DNA from 2 places in the Psychrobacillus sp. Z16_25 genome. Region 1 is predicted to be linked to the other one. Evidence: riboswitches for the same ligand, from Rfam matches in the RefSeq annotation. Region 1 holds a riboswitch; the other holds the start of a gene.
The links. A riboswitch is a leader RNA that binds a small molecule or an ion and turns the genes downstream of it on or off. The one in region 1 is predicted to bind lysine.

Region 2: another riboswitch for lysine. It lies ahead of AC1VU3_RS10905 (aspartate kinase); the one in region 1 lies ahead of AC1VU3_RS07405 (transporter substrate-binding domain-containing protein).

The regions. Positions count from the first base shown of each region.
Region 1 covers NZ_JBXEOV010000005.1:69,617-77,426, reverse strand. Annotated here, with positions in the region: gene AC1VU3_RS07430 (GNAT family N-acetyltransferase) at 1-108, opposite strand, end outside; gene AC1VU3_RS07425 (sensor domain-containing diguanylate cyclase) at 98-1,093, opposite strand; gene AC1VU3_RS07420 (alpha/beta fold hydrolase) at 1,109-1,909, opposite strand; gene AC1VU3_RS07415 (amino acid ABC transporter ATP-binding protein) at 2,090-2,824, opposite strand; gene AC1VU3_RS07410 (amino acid ABC transporter permease) at 2,838-3,599, opposite strand; gene AC1VU3_RS07405 (transporter substrate-binding domain-containing protein) at 3,679-4,524, opposite strand; lysine riboswitch at 4,653-4,836, opposite strand; gene AC1VU3_RS07400 (hypothetical protein) at 4,964-5,356, opposite strand; gene AC1VU3_RS07395 (MBL fold metallo-hydrolase) at 5,484-6,575, opposite strand; gene safA (SafA/ExsA family spore coat assembly protein) at 6,894-7,487, opposite strand.
Region 2 covers NZ_JBXEOV010000009.1:48,675-56,484, reverse strand. Annotated here, with positions in the region: gene AC1VU3_RS10925 (hypothetical protein) at 1-717, shown strand, start outside; gene AC1VU3_RS10920 (hypothetical protein) at 1,029-1,325, shown strand; gene trxA (thioredoxin) at 1,940-2,260, shown strand; gene uvrC (excinuclease ABC subunit UvrC) at 2,454-4,244, shown strand; lysine riboswitch at 4,284-4,461, shown strand; gene AC1VU3_RS10905 (aspartate kinase) at 4,593-5,813, shown strand; gene AC1VU3_RS10900 (YslB family protein) at 5,864-6,274, opposite strand; gene AC1VU3_RS10895 (succinate dehydrogenase cytochrome b558 subunit) at 6,564-7,175, shown strand; gene sdhA (succinate dehydrogenase flavoprotein subunit) at 7,224-7,810, shown strand, end outside.

The DNA.
Region 1 (7,810 bases):
CAAGAGTACAGCGAAGGATTGTTGATATTCCTCCGTTGACACACCCTTCATCTTCCTTTGGTCCACAAGCCAATACTCTTTATCTTTTTTTATCGTATTAAAAAGCATCTGTATCTTCTCCGATCTGATCTATGTGTGTCACTCGATTTCGGCCATTTGCTTTTGAATAATAAAGCGCCTTATCCGCACTTTCTACAATGGACGAATGAGTATCATTCTTTCCGTAAGTAGAGATACCCATGCTAATGGTGACACTTCCAGCATCCCAATTGGATTCTTCTATTGCTCTTCTAACCTTCTCTGCTTCCTTCTGAGCTATTGCTTCACTTGCACGTGGGTATAAAATAATAAATTCCTCTCCTCCATAACGAAGTACAGAATCTTCTTCTCTTATAATATCTTTTACCAATCCAGCTAGCTGTACTAGAACCTTGTCTCCTACTTGATGTCCATACGTATCATTTATCTTTTTAAAATAATCAATGTCAAAAATACATAAGGAAAATGGAACTTGCCCCTTCTCAAAATCAATGATCAGTTCCTCCAGCTTTAGATGAAAATAGTGACGATTTCTCAAACCTGTTAGCTTATCTGTTATTGCTAGTTCCTCCAGCTTTGTATTTAAACTGATAAGACTCTCTTGCTTCTTCTCTATTTCTATATGTAATTGTTCTAGCTTAGTAAGTGCCTCTTCCTTTTCTCGATATGCTTCTTCCGCCTGTTTTTTTGCCTGCCGAATCTCTCTCTCATAACTCATCCTTTTTCCCATAGAGACGACAACACAATCAATCAGCTTAGTGTCTTCCCTTTCTACGTAAACACCATTAAGCAGAATTGGCACAACTTGACCTTCTTTATTTTTCAAGCTCAAGAACATTTCCTCCACCCTACCGTATAGCTCTATATATGGGTAAAAGTAAGTATGAAATATAAACTTATTGGCCGCAGTTAGAATTATTTCTATATGCTTTTGAATAAGCTCCTCTTTCTTATAACCAACCATCTGCAAGAATGTCTCGTTCACTTCTTGAATGATGCCTTTTTGCGTAATAGTGAAAAAGCCACAAGGGGCATTATTTAAACGCTCATCCATTTTAGCTATCTCCTCTTAATCCAACAAAAAATTATAAATCAGTTGAGCAGTTTCCTCTGGGTGACTAAGATGCGGATAATGCCCTTTTACCTCCATAATTTGAAGGCTACTATGTTTTAAATGACAGTGCAGGTATTGCCCTACCTCAATCGGCACAATGCTATCCTCCGAGCATTGGATGATTAAAACTGGAATATCCAGATCGTTAAGTTCACGACGGTGATCACTATAAAAGGTTACTTCTGCAAACTGTCTGGACACTGCCGGGTCATTGGAACGAAAGCTAGTCTCTACTTCCTTTGCAACTAACGGACTTTCTTCCTTGTCTACTACTTTCGGTGCCATAGAGGTCGCCCATCCCACAAAGTTCATCTCCATCATTTCTAATAGCTCTAAGATATCCGGCTCCTCAAAGCCACCATAGTAGCCATCTAAATCATTTAAATATCTTGGAGACGGACCAATCATAATCATCTTTTTAAAAAGCTCAGGATATTTTATGGCTGTTAGCATTCCAATCATAGAACTAATGGAATGTCCAACGAAAATAACCTCTTTTAATCGCAAGGAGGTTAACACGTCATAGAGATCCTCTACATACCCAGTTAACGAGTTGTATTTTTGAAAGTCATAAAAGGATAAATCAGAGTTTCCAGAGCCTACATAATCAAATAAGACAATTCTATAGTCCTGTTTAAATGCGTGAGTAATATATCTCCACATTGTCTGATCACACCCAAATCCATGAGCAAAAACCAATGTTTTTTCACCATTTCCGATTACTTGTACATTGTTCCTTTCTAGCACATTCACCATATACACACCTCTGGACAGAATTCTTGTTCATCTCCATTTAAAAAAATAGCTCCCACATCAGTAAAGAAGGGAAGCCTATCAAGTCATTAGTATATTTTCCAAAAATATCTACTTCTAATATACTAGTTTATCTTATAATTTTCTAGTTGAATAAAGGAAATGCAACAATGCACCTATTTATCATCTGACTACTCTCTTTAAAAACTCCTTTGTTCGTGCCTGAGTAGGATTATTAAAGAGCTGCTCTGGTCTCCCTTCCTCTGCTATCACACCCTTGTCCATAAAAACTACTCGATGAGATACTTCTCTAGCAAAATCCATTTCATGAGTCACAATAAGCATGGTCAGCCCGGACTCCGCAAGCTCCTTCATTACCTTTAAGACCTCTCCTACCATTTCTGGATCAAGAGCAGAGGTTGGTTCATCAAATAATAGAACGTCTGGCTCCATAGACAACGCTCTGGCTATAGCTACTCGTTGCTTTTGACCTCCAGAAAGCTGCTTAGGCTTTGCATGAATATATTGGTGCATTCCTACTACCTGTAAATACTTAAGCGCAATTCTTTCTGCTTCTTCTTTAGAGCGTTTTAAAACTTTTATTTGGCCAACTGTGCAATTTCCTAATACAGTGTGATTGTTGAATAAGTTAAATTGCTGAAACACCATACCAAGCTTCGTTCGATAGCTGTTTATGTCTTGGTTAGAGGTTAAAATATTTTCTCCGTTATATATAATTTGCCCACCACTTGGCTGTTCTAGGAGATTCACACAACGCAATAAAGTGGATTTACCTGAGCCAGAGGAGCCGATCATACAAACTACTTCTCCTTTTTGGACAGAGAAATTTATATCCCGCAGAACCTCATGTGTGCCAAAGGATTTGCTTAGATGTTGAATATCAATTACTTTTTCCATTTCTACTCCTCCTTTAGTGGTTTTCATTCTTACTTACTGGAATAGTGAGCTGTTGGGGTTGGCCAACTATCATTGTGTAATTTTCAGGACCATCTAGCTTCCTCTCAAAATATCTTAAAATTAATGTGACTGCATACGTCATGACAAAATAGAGGATACAAGCTACAAAGAAAGACTCAAAGTACCGAAAGTTATTTCCTGCGATAGATTTTGTTTGGAAAAATAGTTCTGTTACACCAATTACGTTAAGCACAGAAGTATCTTTTATATTAATAATGAACTGATTTCCCGTTGCTGGTAAAATATTGCGAATTACTTGTGGAAGTACCACGTGGAACATTGTTTGAAAATGATTCATACCAATTGCTTGGGAGGCTTCAAACTGTCCTTTGTCTATGGAGATGATTCCTCCTCTAACTATTTCAGCCATGTAAGCTCCCGTGTTTATGGAAACAATCAGTAAGGCAGCTACTAAAGTATGCAGGTTCCATCCAAAGGCTAAAGCGGAGCCATAAAAGATAACCATCGCTTGTACAATCATAGGTGTTCCTCTAAAGAACTCTATATAAGCTGATAAAAAGAAATTGATACATGTTAAAATAAATTTCTTAATACCTCTTGAAGGCTTTGGAATTGTACGAATAACCCCAGTAAGTAAGCCAATCGCCCCTCCAATAATGGTTCCTATAATAGAGATTAGCAAGGTAATGCCGGCGCCTCGAAGAAACATTGGCCAGTAATTTGTTACGATTGATATGATCCACTCTACACTCATGTTTTCCCCCTATTTAAGACATTCGTTCGTTTATCTGTTTAAAAACCAGCTACTAATTTAGGCAGCTGGTCCATCTTTTTTATTCAGCTGCTGGCTGATTAAGTATTGCTGTATCCATCAGCTTTTGACGTTCTTCTTCACTTATTCCAGCTAGAATCTCATTAATTTTATCGATATCTGGATTTCCTTTTTGCAATCCAACAGCTGTAGCTGTTTCTACTGGATCTGCTTTAAAACCTTCAGTAAACTCTATCATCACAAAGTTTTCATTTGCAGTGGATGCACTTACTCCCTCTGGCCGCTCCGATACATAGCCATCAATCATGCCAGATTCTAGGGCTACTCTCATTGCAGGGAAATTATCAGATGCAGGCTGCTTCTTTACTCCATTGATTTGATCAATCACATTATAATGAGAGGTATTTAATTGTCCCGTTATTTTAGCACCTTTAAAGTCCTGAATAGAGGTTGCTTCCTCATAAGCACTACCCTTTTTTACGACCATGACAAAATTAGAGGTATAGTAATTATCGGAGAAATCAATCGTTTTCTTTCTTTCTTCCGTTGGAGACATTCCGGCAATAATAGCATCAATTTTTCCAGAAGTTAAAGCTGGAACTAAGCCATCCCATTCTAATTTCACCACTTCTAATTCTCTTCCAAGCCCTTCTGCAATTCTTTTAGCAATTTCTACATCATAGCCTCCTGCGTATTCTGCAGCTCCATTAATTTTTATTGCTCCATTTGACTCATCCATTTGCGTCCAGTTAAAAGGAGGATATCCTGCTTCTAAGCCAATTCGAAACACTTCTTTTTCCTCGCTAGCACTAGCATTTCCTGTCTCTTCTTGATTAGATGTACCGCATGACGCTAATAGCATGGTAGCAATTAGAATGGTTAAGAAAATAGTTATCTTGTTTTTCATGTCTATGAATCTCCTTTTTTATAAATGATATGTTCCAAGCAATAAAAAAAGGACAAACATACAAAAAAAGCCCTGAGATGAACTCAGGTCCGTTATGTATGGTTGCCCAGAATTCCTCTACTTTTCCCTAATGAGATAGCACACCATGAGAAACCGGGATGTTTCACATGGACAGTCCTACAGTTATTCACTGTAGACCCAGCATGTAATAACGAGATTATTACACACTTCGGCGACATTTCCTTCTTCCTAGCATCATGGCTTTCTCCTGCTCCTCTAGGAACTGTTAAATATCGCGCCTCTACCTCACTTATGTAAGCGAGGTTTTATTCAATTATTGTTCATAGTCTACATGACCATTTTCTATCTGTCAATGATTCTTTATTACATTTTTTTCTTTTTAATCCATATATAAATTCATATTTCCATTAATTTTCTTCTACTTTTTAATTAATTTCTCCTTTACCAATCTCTCTTTATTCTCCAAGTTGAAGGTTCCTGGGGTATGAGTTGGCAGAGAACCACTTCCTCCTATAATTTCCTCCTCATACTCATAGACATATGCCATTAAATGCTGATTGTCTACCGTTTTTTCCTTAAGTTTATATTCATATCTTGTTATTTCTTTTCCGTTATATTGCTCGATAAACGTCACACCACTTGCTCGATAATTTTCAAGCATCTCTTCCGGAACATCTAATATATACTTTTTTACTTCACCCGACGCCTTTATCTCCCAGCCTAACGAGGATAGGTATTCTTGGTGAGATTCGTTTATACTTTCACATCCAGCGACCAGGAATAGTAACAAAATAAACAGTAGCTTTTTCATTTTTCAGCTCCTATACACAGTTACTATAATAGACGCAATAAAGGAAAGAAACGTTACATACAAAATGACTGCTTACCATAAAAATGAGTAGAGAAAGCGACTATATCTTTCTCTACTCACCACTTTTTTATCGCCACTTTTCATCTAATATATTAAAGGTTAAACGCTCGGGTTTGACGTAGTCATCTGGATCCGATAAGAATATAAGCTCGGGAATATTTCCTGAAAGGTTGTCCAGCTCCTTTTCAAGAGCTTCACGATAGTTTTCTGCGCTAGTAGTAATTGGTGGAGACCAATTATCATGGTGGGTAGGCACAAACACCTTAGGATTTAAAGCCTCTATATACATTCGCGGGTCTCTTAACCCATTTGTATATAGGTTAAAGCCCATAATCGCTCCTAGCTGAACATCTGTCTCAGATAAAGAAGCTAGAATGTTTGTTAACTCTGGTGCCTCTTCTTTAATTGGTCCAGCAGAATCATTCCAAGCAAAGGTAAACTCTCCTACTTGGAATTGGTACATGACCGTACCTCCCTCGTCTTCCCCTACAGAAGCAAGTAATTCCTTTATATCCCCCTTAGGAGCCTCACTGTTTCTATCTTTCTTTGAAAATAGCGGAGCTGATTGGTCATCTGTATCTGGTAGCTCTAGAGCTGAATGAACGTGAGAAATCGCTGTAATTTTTACACCCTCTAGAAATTTAAGTTTTTGAATCGCCCCAGGAGCCGAATCCGCTTTTATCGCTTCTACGCAATTTATAGCAGCTTCGGTCTCTACATCCTGTTTTATTTGCTCACAATGATCTGGAGTGCCTACTAATGTGGCCCCTGTCTTTTCTATTATCTCCGCCGCATGATCTGCATGATCAAAATGAGAATGCCCGATGAAGATTGCTTCTGGCTGAAGAGCAGCTAGCTCCTCGGCAGTTGCAGGAACATAGTTAGAATCCTCTCCAGGTATCCATGCATCCAGTAAAATGACTTGGCCATTTACAGCCACGGCAAAATTGGAGACCCCTACCCATGAGAAAATTACTTGATCGGGGCTAATTTTACCGGTGTTCTCATCTACATACCGCTTGCCAAAGAACTTCTTTCTAGCTTCTATCATCTGCATTTCCTCATCACTCTTGGATTCTACCTCCTCTATCTGCATGCTGACAAAACCAACACTTATTATCCCAAACAGAATAACTACAAGGTAACGACGAAGTTGCAAAGAATCTACCTCCTCTTCTGCTTTCCCGTTCTATAATGTGTCCTTCCTATTCCCGAGTAAACTCAAAACAAACCTTTTCTGGGTACTTGTCATAGCTTTGTAACTTACTTTTTAAGCTGTTAATCAAATAAAAAACCTCTCTAAAAAGTCGATGACTAATTAGAGAGGTTCTCAACCCTGTTTTTTTCTATATATGTTTTTATCTACTTCTTCTATCTCCCCATGCGAGCATCGGAGGAGCAGGGTAAATAGCATATATCTATCAAAGAAGGAAAGATTGTCCCATAATTTTTCTACTTATGGGATATCCCTTTTCCCTTACTTTTGTATAAACATTTGTGTCCAGTAGTGACCGTCTTTTACATACCCGATTCCAATATGAGTATAATTTTTATTTAAAATATTGGCACGATGACCTTCACTATTCATCCATGCATTAACTACTGCTTGAGCAGAACGTTGCCCCATAGCAATGTTTTCGCCCGCCGACTTATAGTTAATACCGAAATTTTTCAACATAGTAAATGGGGAACCGTAAGTTGGGCTTGTATGACTAAAGTAATTCTTATCATGCATATCCTGAGATTTATATTTTGCTACTCTTGCAAGCTCCCAATCATATTTTAAGGAGGACAAGCCAGCTTTTGTACGCTCCGCATTTACTAAGCGAATAACCTCTTGCTCTACTGAATATTCTTGGTTGCTTGGTACATTTATTTTTTGTCCTGGATAAATTAAATTGATATTACTAATCTGAGGATTTGCTTCAATCAATTCAGATATCCCTGTTTCTGTTTTTACAGCAATCTTCCAAAGAGTATCTCCTGATACTACTGTATATGTGTTTGCCGCCATAGCAGAAAGAGGTAATAGTAATGATAATAGTGAAGCTAGAATAATTTTCTTTAGCATTCTATCAATCCTTTCATTTTTTATACCTCCATACTAAAGTAATAATTTCACCTACTCACACCAAAATATTTGGAAGAAATTTTACAGTTAGATTACAGAGAAAGCTATATGCTTCAAAAAGGTGGAAAGGTCAAAAGTTTAGACCCTTCCATTTATGTAATACGAATGTAATATAAAGCTTTTGGTAATTCTTTCTCGACCATAATATGGATAAACTAAGCCTAATAAAAACACGCACGATATCCACTGGATTAATCGTACGTGTTTACTTCAATGTAGATATTCATTTGTACTAGTCTAGAATAGATGTATTTGAAAACTTA
Region 2 (7,810 bases), on a different contig from region 1:
AAGAAAAAGTTATTAATTATTAGTCTTATCCTATTGGTTATTTCAGCGATACCATTATTTCAAATACTAAGAGAAATAGTAATCGATTGGAATCTAAATAGTCGCTATAAAATCGAACATGCATATACTGAGCAAGGCTACCCCTCAACTATCGATGTGCAGGAAATTGAAATCAACGGTCGCACCATAGAGATAGTTGAAGAACAAACTGGTAAAAAGGGAAGTTTAATCCTATGGGATAAAGAAGAAAGAGTAGAAGCTGGAGATATCGTGAAACTTCATCTATTAGTTGATGGTAAAGAAGTCTCACAAGCAGACGAAATCTGGCTCTCAAATCGTGATAGAGGAAGCCGTTATTTTTCTTGGCTCGATATTTTAACTGTTAACGAAAAGATAGCCATCGTACAACGTCTCACAGACGATGATGAAGCAATGAACCATCGTAGATGGAAAATTATTTGGATTGATAAGCAAGGTGATATTACCGAAGAAGAAGTTTCCTATGAAAAGCGAAATAAAAATCCACTTGCGGTTCGTCTAATAAACGAGGCGGGTGCATCGTTAATGAGTATGGGCTATTATTCAGACATTACGAAGGTGTATCCTTCATTCATCTTTCCTTTAGTATTTCCATTGGGAACGGGGTCATTAGGCATTCTGTTATGTATAATTGCATTTCTCACAAGAAGAACATCATTAAATCAGATGAATAACTAAAAATGTAAATTAACAGATACTACGTCAAGAGTTGGTTGACGATACAGAGTTGACCCGTAAATCAGGGGCAACTCTGAGTTTTTATGTTAAAACAACAATATAAATTAACATAGCCAATACATTAGTGCCTAAAAACCTTTTATACTCGTTAATTGCTCTTCTAATCGTTTATGTTACAAGTTTTTATATTTTGAAGAAGTTTGGATTTAATATATAAACCTTCTTTAATATTCATAAATCGCGATTTGGATGTCTAATATTATCCAGATTTAATGGTATATTTATTAAAAATATATTTAAGGAGGTTTTTTATGAATTCTTTGGTTATATTCGTTTTAGTTCTCTTTATTCTTAATGTATTTGTGATTTTTTTATCAAGATTGAATTGGTCGGTATGGATAATGGCAGGTGTTATTTTTATTATTTCTTCCCCAATAGTTCTAGTTCTGACAATGAATAACGTTGGTCGTAATGTTGGAGATGGAATTGCAGGCGCTGTGGCGGGGCTTACTTTTGGTGGTCTTTTGATTATCAATGCAGTTATTTTATTAATTGTGGGAACTTTTGCAAGGAAAAAGTGGAAGCGAGCTGATTTAGAACAGCAATAAAGACTTATAAATCATATAAACAACATTTCCAAATGTTACGTTCAGGAGCCTTCTCAGAGCAGCTCAGAAGCCAATAAGAATAGCTGAATTTATATTGGAGTTTTCAATCTATTTCTTTATAGTTTACTAGTGAATAAGCAACTGCTCATTTGGTCAAGCTGATTCTTATAGTAAAGAAGCGAACAGCGACGACTCCAGTGGGATGAGTGAGACAGTTGAGACATTACAACGGCACACGCAAGCGTTCGGTGATGGCTTATTTTTGGGAGGGAAAACTAAAAACGTCACATCGTGTGACAACGTTTTCCTGACCAACATCCTGTTGGCCTCACGGAAAGCGTTCGCAAGAGAGCGCAATATACTTGTTTCTTCTTTTCTTATAATAGTGACATGAGCCATTATTTATCTTAATTATTTATTGCCTAACATAAATCCTTCATACGTATATTCCATTGTCTTTAAAACCAGTTTATCAACTAGCCAAAAGGGTAAATTACAATATCGCAATATGGACTTTTACTGATTGAAAGTATAGAATGATACCTCTAAGCTAAAATGTAGAACTAGCTTTTTTTGTCTGCTATAATCTTACTTAGAGTTACCAAAGGAGGAATATAAAAATGGCAATTGTTCACGGTACAGATCAAACCTTCAATCAAGAAGTAGAAAACGGATTAGTATTAGTAGATTTCTGGGCGACTTGGTGCGGACCATGTAAAATGATCGCTCCAGTACTTGAGGAATTAGATGCTGAAATGAGCGATAAAGTGAAAATCGTAAAAGTAGACGTAGATGAAAACCAAGCTACTGCTAGCGAATTTGGTATCATGTCTATCCCTACACTAGTATTATTCAAAGATGGTAAGCCAGTAGATAAAGTGGTAGGCTTCCAACCAAAAGAAGCATTAGCTCAATTTGTAGAAAAAAATGCTTAATAAATAAAACCGGGTCCTTTTAGGCGCCCGGTTTTTTTAAAGACAAGAAAGTATATAATTCTAGTCTAGCTCCAGCGCCTTGACCCCTCGAGATTACTTGTGCCACAGTTGTGGTGGTGTGGTCTCCTTACTGTTCCCCATTTACTTATCGGGACAGACATAGGCGCTTGTGCTTTTCTTAAAAGGTGATGAAATGAACGAATTAATTCAACAGAAATGTGCCATTTTACCTGACCAGCCCGGCTGTTACCTGATGAAGGACAGACAGGGCACTATTATTTATGTCGGAAAAGCCAAGGTATTAAAGAACCGAGTACGTTCCTATTTTACCGGTTCACATGATGGAAAGACCCAAAGATTAGTACAAGAAATCGTTGACTTTGAATATATCGTAACGTCGACCGAGCTAGAAGCACTGATTTTAGAGCTTCATCTTATCAAAAAGCATGACCCTAAATATAACGTCATGCTGAAGGACGACAAAACGTATCCATATATAAAAATTACAGCTGAAAAAAATCCTAAGCTGATTATTACTAGACAGGTTAAGAAGGACAAAGGGAAATACTTTGGTCCTTATCCAAATGCCCATGCAGCATATGAAACAAAAAAGCTGCTTGATCGTTTATATCCCCTCCGCAAATGTCAGAAGCTCCCAAACAAGGTGTGTCTCTATTATCATATTGGTCAATGTTTGGCTCCATGTGTGAATGATATTGAGGACAATGACTATACGGAAATCATCCAAGGAATCATCAGTTTTTTAAATGGTGGCCATGGAGATGTAAAAAAGAGCTTAACGGAAAAAATGAATCACGCAGCAGAGAATCTAGAATTTGAAAGGGCGAAAGAATATAGAGATCAGATTGCCCATATTGACCAAGTGATGGAAAAACAAAAGATGACGATGAATGATTTTACAAATCGAGATATCTTTGGCTACAAGGTGGATAAGGGTTGGATGTGTGTGCAGGTGTTTTTTATTCGCCAAGGTAAGCTAATAGAAAGAGACGTATCTCTATTCCCGCTTTATCGTGATCCAGAAGAAGAGTTTCTTACCTTCCTAGGGCAGTTTTATGCAAAGGCTGAGCATATTAAACCGAAAGAAATATACGTTCCTGCTACGACAAATATAGAGCTTGCGACGGAGCTCTTGCAAATGAAAGTAATCGTTCCGCAAAAGGGTACTAAGAAAAACCTAGTAGACCTAGCACAAAAAAATGCGGAAATTGCATTAACAGAGAAGTTTCACTTAATTGAAAGACAAGAAGAACGAACAATCGGAGCGGTGGAGGAACTTGGTAAGCTAATGGGGATAGCTGCTCCTAAACGGATAGAGGCTTTTGATAATTCTCATATTCACGGAACAGATGCTGTATCTGCAATGGTCGTATTTGTCGATGGAAAGGCACATAAAAAAGATTATCGTAAATATAAAACACGAACTGCCGCAAAGCACGATGATTATGGTGCTATGCGTGAGGTTGTAAGGAGAAGGTATATACGAGTGTTAAAGGACGATCTTCCACTTCCCGACTTAATCATTATTGATGGAGGGAAAGGGCAAATAGAAGCGGCTAGGGAGATTATAGAGGATGAATTGGGATTAGATATTCCAATAGCAGGTCTAGCTAAGGATGGTAAGCACCAAACCTCCTCTCTTCTTTATGGCGATCCGCTTGCAATTATTCCAATGAAACGTACTAGTGAGGCTTTCTATCTTCTTCAGCGTATCCAGGATGAGGTCCATCGATTTGCTATCACTTTCCACAGGCAGCAAAGAGGAAAGCATACAATTGCCTCTTCTTTAGATGGTATTCCAGGAGTAGGCCCTACTCGTAAAAAACAGCTATTAAAGCATTTTGGCTCTTTAAAGCGTATGGAAGCAGCTACAAAGGAAGAATTTATGGAAGCTGGTATTCCTGCTAAATTATCCGAACAATTAGTGGAGCATTTTCAAAAAAGTTCCTTGTCTTCCGAATAATACTGTGTTATGTTAGTAAAAACTTAATATTCACTTTTCAGTGAAGATAGAGGTGCGAGTCAACAAGAGTAATCTACAGGAGGAAGAAAAGTTCCTGCGATTGTAGAGGAAAGGGTTGTTCGCCGAAATATAGGATGGCTTTTCTCATTCTATGTTGGTCCTGCGTTTAAGAAATGTAGGATTGTCAGAATGTATATTCTGGAGGGCTATCTCAAATGGACATCTTTTTGACCGTGTATGAGAGTTAGCTTTTCACAATATGTGAAAAGCTTTTTTTTATCCCAACAGAGACTCGGGGTTAACCCGAGATGACGTATGTCATAGAGAAAAAAGGGAGATGAAAAATACGTGAGTAGAATTGTCATGAAATTTGGAGGAACATCTGTAGGTTCTATAGAAAAAATTGAGCATGTAGCAAGACGGATTCGAATAGAAAGAGAAAAGGGGCATCAAATTGTTGTCGTTGTGTCAGCCATGGGCAAGTCAACGGATGAGTTAGAAAAACTAGCAGCAGAGATTACGGACACACCAGTGAAAAGGGAGATGGATATGCTTCTATCAACTGGAGAACAGGTAACAATGTCCTTATTGGCTATCCAATTAAATGCCCTTGGAATAAAAGCAATTTCCTTAACTGGTTGGCAAGCAGGCATTATAACTGACCAGGTACATAGAAATGCTCGAATTGAAAAACTAGAATCAGAAAATATTCAATCCTACTTATCAGAAGGACAGGTAGTCATTGTAGCAGGATTCCAAGGCATGACAAAAGACTCTGCTATTACGACGCTTGGTAGAGGCGGCTCTGATACCACTGCAGTAGCGATTGCAGCTGCAATTGAAGCAGACATTTGCGATATCTATACAGACGTGGATGGTGTGTATACGTCCGATCCAAGGTATGTGAGAGATGCAAGAAAGCTAAAACAGTTAGAATACGATGAAATGCTAGAACTTGCTAACTTGGGAGCAGGTGTGCTTCATCCGAGGGCAGTTGAATTTGCCAAAAACTATAAAATTCCTCTCAGGGTTAGAGCGAGTTATAACGAAGGGGAAGGTACTATATTAAAGGAGGAAGTAGATTTGGAAAAAAACCTGATTGTTCGTGGAGTAGCGTTTGAAGCAGATATAGTACGGTTAACAATCGAATATGAGGTGCCTTTCAATGGATCGTTGTCCTCCATATTTACCACCTTGGCAAATCATCATATAAATGTGGATATTATTGTCCAAAGTATTATTGACGGTGTAAAGCCTACTGTATCTTTCTCTATTAAAAAGGAATCCCTTGCGGAGGCGATTTCTGTCTTAGAATCCCATAAGGGACAACTCGGTTTTACTTTTGCGGATTTTGAAGTAGGTCTTTCAAAAATTTCAATAGTTGGTTCAGGTATGGTCTCTAATCCGGGGGTGGCTGCACAAATGTTTGATCGATTGAGAAAGGAAAATGTGCCGATTAAAATGGTCAGCACCTCAGAAATAAAAGTGTCCGTAGTAGTTCCACAGGAAAATATGATTCAAGCGGCAAATGCTTTGCATGAGGAATTTGGTTTGGCAATCAGTAACTAAGCTCCAGATAAAAAAGCCAATCCAGTTATCATGGATTGGCAGTTTCTTTGTTATTTACTTTTTGCATCCCATTTAATAAGAAAAGAGACAATTCCTGTCTTTTTTGTAATCTCATCATAGCATTCTGTCAGATAGCCCTCAATTTTTTGATGTTGCTCAGCTAGAAAACCCGCCTCCAAGCTATGGCATCTATTTACTCCGCTAGGAGGTAAATGATACATATGTAAAAGATAGGACAAGGAATCCTTTGTGGATTTCTCTAATTCAAGCTTTCCCCAACCTGCTTCGTGAAAGAATGAGACAGCTTCTTCCATTGAATAAAGGGGAAATTTTCGAGCAAGATCTTTTCCCGCCCAATATAAAATATCTTTTTCATGTTTCCCGAGAATGGAAGTGAGAACGTGATCTCTTAACAGCTCATACCCGAAGGTAGAAACCTGGGACTCTTCTCTTTCACCCATGTACAACCCTACTTTCAACGCAATTTAACAAAACTACTACTCTATTTTAGCATAAATACTTTTTCTAGAGAAAAGGAATACTTTGTGAAAAAAGATACAATCTGTTATAGAGGAAACAGAGGGAAAGATATGCAAAATGCCCAAACATGCCTTGACGCTCCAAAATGTTGAGAGTACAATGGATATGTCATAAATTCGAAACATGAAGACAATAAACAAAATTGATACAATTATTTTATCGAAATAATAAATCTTTTTGTTTTATGTCAATTTGAGGGGGGTTATTTTGTTGACGAAAGAACGCGAATTTTACATGCGTCGTTTGCATTCTCTACTTGGTATTATTCCAGTAGGAGCATTCTTAATGGTTCACTTAGTAATAAACCATTTTGCCACAAGAGGAGAAGAGGCTTATAACAATGCTGTTGGGTTTATGGAAAGTATGCCGTTCCTCATTTGGATGGAAATATTTGTAATTTACATTCCATTGCTATTCCATGCTTTCTATGGTATTTATATCGCATTTACGGTTAAGTATAATCCAAATAGATATGGTACCCTAAGAAACTGGTTATTCATTTTCCAACGTTTTACCGGTATTTTCTTAGTTGTATTTATCGCATGGCATGTATTTGAAACTCGTTTCCAAAAAGCAATTGGTGCGAAGGAAGTTAACTTTAATATGATGGAAGAAATTCTGGCAAACAATTGGATGCTAGGTTTCTATATTGCTGGGGTTGTCTCTGCGGCATTCCACTTAGCAAACGGAATTTGGTCTTTCCTTATTAGCTGGGGAATTACACAATCTCCAAAATCACAAAGAATCACTACTTATGTAACTTTAATAATCTTCATAGCGATATCTGTAGTTGGTGTACAGGCGCTTCTGGCATTTAGATAAGAACCTACTACACTTTAAAACTACTTAATTAATGAGGAGTGAGATAGAATGGCAAAGAATAAACTGATTGTTGTCGGTGGAGGTCTAGCAGGACTGATGGCAACAATGAAGGCTGCCGAGGAAGGTACGCCAGTAGATCTATTTTCATTAGTTCCCGTAAAACGCTCACACTCTGTTTGTGCTCAAGGCGGAATAAACGGGGCTGTAAATACAAAAGGTGAGGGAGATTCACCTGCAGTTCACTTAGATGACACTGTATATGGTGGAGACTTCTTAGCTAACCAACCTCCAGTAAAAGCAATGACAGACGCTGCTCCTGGAATTATTCACTTATTCGACCGTATGGGAGTTATGTTCAACCGTACTCCAGAAGGTCTTTTAGACTTCCGTCGCTTTGGTGGTACACTTCATCACCGTACAGCTTTCTCTGGTGCGACAACTGGTCAGCAATTGCTTTACGCACTTGACGAGCAAGTTCGTCGTTTCGAGGTAGAAGGTTTAGTAACAAAATATGAAGGTTGGGAATTCCTGGGTATTATTAAAGACCAAAACGGACATTGCCGTGGTATTAAAGCGCAAAACCTTCAATCTATGGAAATCCGTGCATTCCGTTCTGATGCTGTTATTCTAGCAAC